Regions from separate parts of the Salimicrobium jeotgali genome, predicted to be linked through region 3. Evidence: predicted binding sites of a transcription regulator. Region 3 holds the regulator's gene; each other region holds the start of a gene.

Region 1 (2,273 bases), 510 kb from region 3:
TAGTTCGTTACCGGGCATGGAAGTTTGGGCACGCATCATCAGCGCGTCGACTCCGCCCCTGAAAAGCATAAGCAGTGCAGAAATCAAATACATGATTCCTATTCTTTTATGATCAACCGTCGTCAACCACTCACTCCACAAGTATCCCCACTTTTTGAAATAGGTGATACCGGCAAGGACCGCAATCAGTGTAAGACCGATTGCGACCATAGATAAATAAATGGTGGGAGTTGGGTTAGGTACGGCAAATTGTTTAAAAAACTCCATCCATAAGACTCCTCTCTTTTAATGGTCCGACTGCTCTTGCTCCATTTCTTGCTCCATTTCTTTCTTCATTTCTTCCTCGCTCATCTCCCCGTGCTCCTCAGGAGGAGGGCTGAAATCAAGGTGAGTACTGCTGAAGGTTTTCTGGCCCAGATGTCCGGGTTCGAGCAGTTTATTGAATGTTTTTTCATCCAAAGGTTCCGCAGTATTTTTTACTTCTTTCACCCATTCATCGAACTCTTTCTGGGAGACAGCACTCACGTTGAAGGTCTGTTCAGCGAACCCTTCACCGGAGAAGTTGGCATTACGTCCCTGCATTTCTCCTTCTTCCGTAGCGGCAAGATTCAGAGTTGTAATCATTCCTGTCATAGCGTATTTTTGACCGGCCAATTGAGGAATCCAGAAACTCGAAATGGCATCGAAAGAATATAAGCGGAACTCTACAGGGCGGTCAGTAGGAAGGAAAAGATAGTTTACAGTCTCAATATCTTCTTCCGGATAACTGAAATGCCATTTCCAGTTGGAGGAAGCAGCATAAATTACCATAGGCTCCTCATCTTTGAACTGTTTCGGCACGCTTTCTGCTTCATATGTGCTTTGTACAGAGACGAAGGAAAGGAATACGATGATCAATACCGGAATACCAATTGTGGTTATCTCCACCCAGATGTTCCCTTTCACTATCGGTGGTCTGTAGTCAGATGGTGTTTTTGTCGAGCGATATTTAACCAGGATATATATTAAGATAACGAAGACCACGACAACAACGAATAGCATAGTCCATATAGATATCCATATGATATCTTTTAATAGTGCTGCCTGTGGTCCCATGGGATCAAAGACAGTTAACGGTTCGCATCCGCTCAGGAAAAGTAAAAAAGACAAAAGCAAACCGGAAAATAGCCACTGTTTCTTCATGTTCAGACTCCTTTCTGAATTAACTGCTGTTAATGCGTGTTTCCATCATAGGGGCTTTATACAGACTTTCGCAACGAATATGACAACAGTTCACAAATTGTTCATGTATGTTGAATGAATTGTCACGAAAAAATGTCGGTCCTGTGAATAATGTGACAAAAAGGTGGAAGAAAAGACACAGAATCAATGTTTGTCAGCACTGACATCACCGGATTGTTATGTACGGTTTTATCGTCATAAAAACACGGAGCGATGGATCTCCTCTTCAGAAAAAATGTCCTGAAGTTTCAGCTTCAGGACATGATTTCAATAAACAGTTCCACAAGTTTGGGGTCGAACTCTTTGCCAGAATACTTTTTAAGCTCCTGTAATGCTTCCTCTTTAGAAATAGCAGGGTGATAAGGGTGGTCACTGACCATCGCATCATACGCCTCGCAGATATGGATAATGCGGGCCTCTAACTTAATGTCTTCCCCTTCCAGGTTAAGAGGATATCCACGGCCGTCATAATGTTCATGGTGGGTGAGTACGATCATTGATAAATCCGCGAACTCTTCGGAAGCATTCAATATCCGGTGCCCAATTTCCGGATGTCGCTGCACGAGTTCATTCTCTTCCGCAGTTAGCGGAGTATCCTTGTTGAGAATAGAGTGATCAATGGTGATTTTCCCTATATCATGGAGCATTCCTGCCGTCTTCAGGTTCAATAGTCTCGTTTCATCAAGATCCAGAGCCTGACCCAATTTTTCGGCCAGGCTGCTCACACGCTGGGAGTGGGCTTCTTCACGCGGGACTTTTTCGAAAAGACTGGCCATCATACTGTTGATATAGCTGGTCCGATGGCTGTTTCGCTGGAACAGTTTATTTCTATACATCCGGTTCTCTGCATATTGAAGAACTTCCTCGGTGGACTGGAAGGCCATTTTTTTGACAGAGGAACCGAAAGAAGTAGTGATGTATAATTTATTATCGCCTTCAATTACACAGGATTTCACTAACTGGGCACGTATTTCCTTCACTTCTTTTTCGGACGTGTTCGGGAGAATAATAGCGAATTCATCCCCTCCGATGCGGAATACTTCATCATTCGT
Region 2 (2,273 bases), 110 kb from region 3:
CCCGGCGTAAGGTCTACGCTGACAGGTCCGGTGTGAAACCCGTCTTCTCCGTAGCGGTACGTCACGTTACGAAGCGTGATGTGAGGCGGGCGGGATAAACGAAGCTCTTTCTCCCCCCACTGCATCTCGTCTTCCGGTTTATTGATTTCCTCAAAAACCTTCGACGCTGCTCCCATGCTTGTGCGACCCGTATGAAAAGCGAAACCGAGCTGCTTCAGATAGTTATAGAACTCGGGCGCGAGAATAAGAATGAAAAAAGCTGTGAAAAAGTTCATATTTTCAAATATGATCAGCTGCAGAGCGATTTCAAGAGCAATGAGCCCGATGCTCAACATAGAAATAAGTTCCAGCATGAGAGAAGACACGAACGCCGTTTTCAACACTTCCATCGTCGCATCGCGGAACCTCAGACTGCTGGTTTCAATCGTCTCTTTCTGGACTTTCGCTTTACGGAACAGTTTCAGCGTGGTCAGACCCTGCAAAATATCCAGAAACTTTCCGGAGAGCGCGTTCATTTCTTCCACCTTCTCCTCCGACTTCTCTTTCGTTTTCATCCCGATGATAATATAAAAAAGCGGGATGAAAGGGGAAGTCGCAAGGATGATGAAGGCAGAATTCAAATGAATCATTGCAATCGTGACAAATAGGAAAAAAGGGACGATCAGCGACTGTATCACCTGAGGTACGTAGCCACTGAAATAACTGTCCGTCTCTTCCACTGCATCCATGAACACGCTCACCCGTCGCCCGGCTTCCACCTGTCCGGATTCCCCGACGGATGCTCCAGATATTTTGTGAAGCAGCCGTTCTCTCATCATACGTTTGGCTCCAGAGGCCAGCCGGACCCCGGTACGGGCTATCGCAGTACTGACACCCGTACGGAGCCACAATACTCCGAGCAGGAGTGTCAGCGGTACGAGCACAGCCGACAGACCTCCCCCTTCTATAAAAACGCGGTCCACGATTGTAACGAACAGATACCCCTGCCCGATAATACTTACAGCCAGCAGTAGGGCAGCGAGAACAATCACCGAAACTTTTTTCCACTCTTTTTTCAACAGCAGATTCCATTCTTTCATTCCCGTTACCGCCTTTCCAACGTGAATCATTTCACAATTAATTATACGCGATACAGCAGGGAATTTAAAGAAAAGCAGTTCTTCTTCATGGACCTATAAAAAACCGGCCCGGGAACGTTCCATCATTTAAGATGTACCGCCTCCGGACCGGTTCAGTGTTCTGTTTTTTATTTTACGATAAAGTCTGACTCCAGTCGATAACTGCTTCGCCTTCCAGAAAACGTTCGGCGTCCATCGCTGCCATGCAACCTGTACCGGCAGCTGTAACCGCCTGACGATACTTCGCATCCTGCACATCACCGCAGGCGAATATACCATCTACGTTCGTATTGGTCGTTCCGGGATCCACGAGCAGATACCCTTTTTCATCCATGTCCAGTTTTCCTCTCACGAACTCCGTATTCGGATTGTGGCCGATAGCTACGAATACTCCGTCCGTTTCAATGACTTCTTCTTCTCCTGTATCGTTATCCTGCACTTTGAGTCCACTTATCTTCAGACCGTCCGACTGCATTTCCACCGGTGACTTATTAAGTGCCCACGTTATTTTTTCGTTGGCTTTGGCACGGTCCTGCATGATTTTGGAAGCTCTCAGTTCGTTGCGCCGGTGGACGATCTGCACTTCCCTTGCAAACTTCGTCAAAAAGTTCGCTTCTTCCATCGCGGAATCTCCGCCCCCGACTACAACCAGTTTCTTATCGCGGAAAAAGAAGCCGTCACACGTAGCGCAGGTGCTTACGCCTTTCCCTATGTTCTCTTTCTCCCCGGGAATTCCGAGCATTTTGGCGGAGGCCCCGGTAGAGATAAGCAGGCTTCTCGTTTCAATATCCTCCATACCGTTGATTTTCAGTTTGAAAGGGCGGTCGGAAGTATCCACCTCTTCCACCCATCCTCTTTTGAATTCGGCTCCGAAACGTTCGGCCTGTTTCTTCATATCATCCATCAGCTGCGGACCCATAATACCGTCCGCAAAACCGGGGTAGTTCTCCACTTCCGTAGTCAGGGTAAGCTGCCCTCCCGGTTCCGGTCCTTCGATGACCAGCGGTTCCATATTCGCGCGGGCCAGGTAAATCGCTGCTGTAAGTCCTGCAGGTCCTGTGCCGAGTATAACTGTCTTATATGTCATAAATGACCCCTCCTATAAATCTTCCTACTCCCCCATACCCTCCTCGGTAGAAAAACATTCATTTTTTT
Region 3 (2,273 bases):
GACTTTTTCCATTTTCTCGAGTTGTTTCCGCCGGCTCTGCGCCCGCTTACTGGTCGTCGCCCGGACGATATTCTTCTGAATGAAATCTTCCATCTTCTTGATTTCACCCTGCTGTTTCTCGTACTGCTTCATTTCCTGTTCGAAGTCCGCTTCCTTCTGCTTCAGATAGTCGCTGTAGTTGCCGGTGTATTTCTTCACCCGCTGCAGGGCGACTTCGTATACAGTGTTTACGATTTTATCGAGAAAATAGCGGTCGTGGGAGACGATGACGACAGCACCCGGGTAGGAGGATAAATAGTTCTCGAGCCACGTGAGCGTGTCGATATCCAGGTGGTTCGTCGGCTCATCCAGAATGAGGACGTCCGGTTTCGTGAGCAGGTGTTTTCCGAGTGCCAGTCTCGTCTTCTGTCCGCCGCTCAGCGTAGTGATGGACTGGTCCCACATGGATTCGGGGAAACTGAGTCCCTGCAGTACGGCTTTCATGTCCGCTTCGTACCGGTACCCTCCGGCCATCTGGAATTCGTTCTGCCTGCGGTCGTATTCTTCGAGAAAGTCCTGGTATTCCTCCGGAGAAGCGAAATGATCGGGGTCCGCCATCTCACTTTCCATTTTTCTCAGTTTGTCTTCCATATTCTTCAGATGATCGAAAACGCGGGAGAACTCCTCCCAGATCGTTCCGTTCGACTCGAGTCCGCTATGCTGTTCCAGATAGCCGACGCTTGTCTCCTTGGACTGGAAAATGTTCCCCTCTTCATATCCCATCTCTCCGGCCATCACTTTAAGCAGGGTGGATTTCCCCGCTCCGTTTCTTCCGACGATGGCGATGCGGTCGTTTGTTTGTACTTCCAAATCGATATCGGATAAAATTAACTCAGCTCCAAAACGCTTCGTTAATTGATTCAGCTGCATTAGTATCATAATTTTTCACCTCGACTTATTCAGTGTATCTCATACAAAGCAGAAGGGGCAACAAAAGGTGCTAACTTTGTGAAATCTATCACGTTTTTTGATAAACTATAGAACAGGAGAAAGAAGGAGGAGGAGACATGGGTGATGAAATGAAGATCCCCCAGGCTACGGCGAAACGCCTGCCTTTATATTACCGGTTCATCAATAACTTATACTTACAGGGGAAACTGCGGGTCTCTTCAAAGGAACTGAGCGACGCGGTCAAAGTGGACTCTGCGACGATACGCCGGGATTTCTCTTATTTCGGAGCGCTCGGCAAGAAAGGTTACGGCTACAATGTGGAACATCTGCTGCAGTTTTTCAGAAGAACGCTCGACCAGGACGAGACGACCGAAGTCGCGCTGATCGGGGTAGGGAATCTCGGAACGGCGTTTCTGAACTACAACTTCATGAAAAACAACAACACGAAAATAGTGGTAGCTTTTGATGCGAACGACCGGCTCGTCGGCACGGAAATCGGCGGTGTGCCGGTCGCTCATATCGATGATCTGGAAGAAAAGATGGGAAACGTGTCGGTGGCCATTCTGACGGTCCCGTCCCAGGAAGCTCAGGGGATTACGGATCGGCTGGTGGAGCGGGGCGTGTCCGGGATTCTGAACTTTACACCGGCACGCATTTCCGTTCCTCCTACCGTACGCGTGCATCACATCGATTTGTCTGTCGAACTGCAGTCACTTGCTTATTTTCTGAAGCATTATCCGCTGTAACCAACTACTCTATTGAGAGGTCCGGGGCTTCCCCCGGGCTTTTTATTATCGTTTCCTGGAAGAGTTTCTTTTCGTGAAACGCAGGGTATAGTCAATAATAATTCGATATTCGAAAGGTCAGGATAAACTATGGCGAAAATACCTGAAAAATGGCTGGTCGTCGTCTCCGTATTATTCGGGACGTTCACCGTCATTTTGAACAATAGTATGTTAAATCCGGTTCTGCCGCGCTTCATCGAAATATTCGATACGACCGCCGTGGGAGCCGGGTGGATATTGACGATTTTCATGGTGTCGATGGGGATGACGATGCCGCTCACCGGCTATTTCGGAGATCGGTTCGGGAAGAAGAAAGTCTATCTCGTCGGTCTCACTCTGTTCCTCGTCGGTTCCACTTCCGGTTTCTTCAGCAGCTCCCTCGGCATGGTCATCGCTTCCCGGGCGATCCAGGGCTCTGCCGGGGGTCTTATGATGCCGATTGCGATGGCGCTTATATTCAACTCGTTCCCGAGAAACGAGCGGGGACTGGCCGTCGGAATTTACGGCGTTGCGGCCATGGTGGCGCCGGCGATCGGGCCGACCGTCGGCGGACTGCTC

The links. The regulator Rex, encoded in region 3, represses fermentation and respiration genes when NADH is low (regulators of the CRP and FNR family bind a similar motif). The targets are predictions, from matches to a motif close to TTGTGAAATATTTCACAA.
Region 1: the regulator Rex is predicted to act here: its motif matches at 1,324-1,341, upstream of qoxA (cytochrome aa3 quinol oxidase subunit II).
Region 2: the regulator Rex is predicted to act here: its motif matches at 1,099-1,116, upstream of cydD (thiol reductant ABC exporter subunit CydD).

Annotation. Positions count from the first base shown of each region.
Region 1 is NZ_CP011361.2:1,838,660-1,840,932, reverse strand. It holds gene qoxB (cytochrome aa3 quinol oxidase subunit I) at 1-267, opposite strand, end outside; gene qoxA (cytochrome aa3 quinol oxidase subunit II) at 286-1,182, opposite strand; gene AAV35_RS09165 (HD domain-containing phosphohydrolase) at 1,476-2,273, opposite strand, start outside.
Region 2 is NZ_CP011361.2:2,452,454-2,454,726, forward strand. It holds gene cydD (thiol reductant ABC exporter subunit CydD) at 1-1,079, opposite strand, end outside; gene trxB (thioredoxin-disulfide reductase) at 1,252-2,205, opposite strand.
Region 3 is NZ_CP011361.2:2,346,950-2,349,222, reverse strand. It holds gene AAV35_RS11720 (ABC-F family ATP-binding cassette domain-containing protein) at 1-918, opposite strand, end outside; gene AAV35_RS11715 (redox-sensing transcriptional repressor Rex) at 1,047-1,676, shown strand; gene AAV35_RS11710 (MDR family MFS transporter) at 1,806-2,273, shown strand, end outside.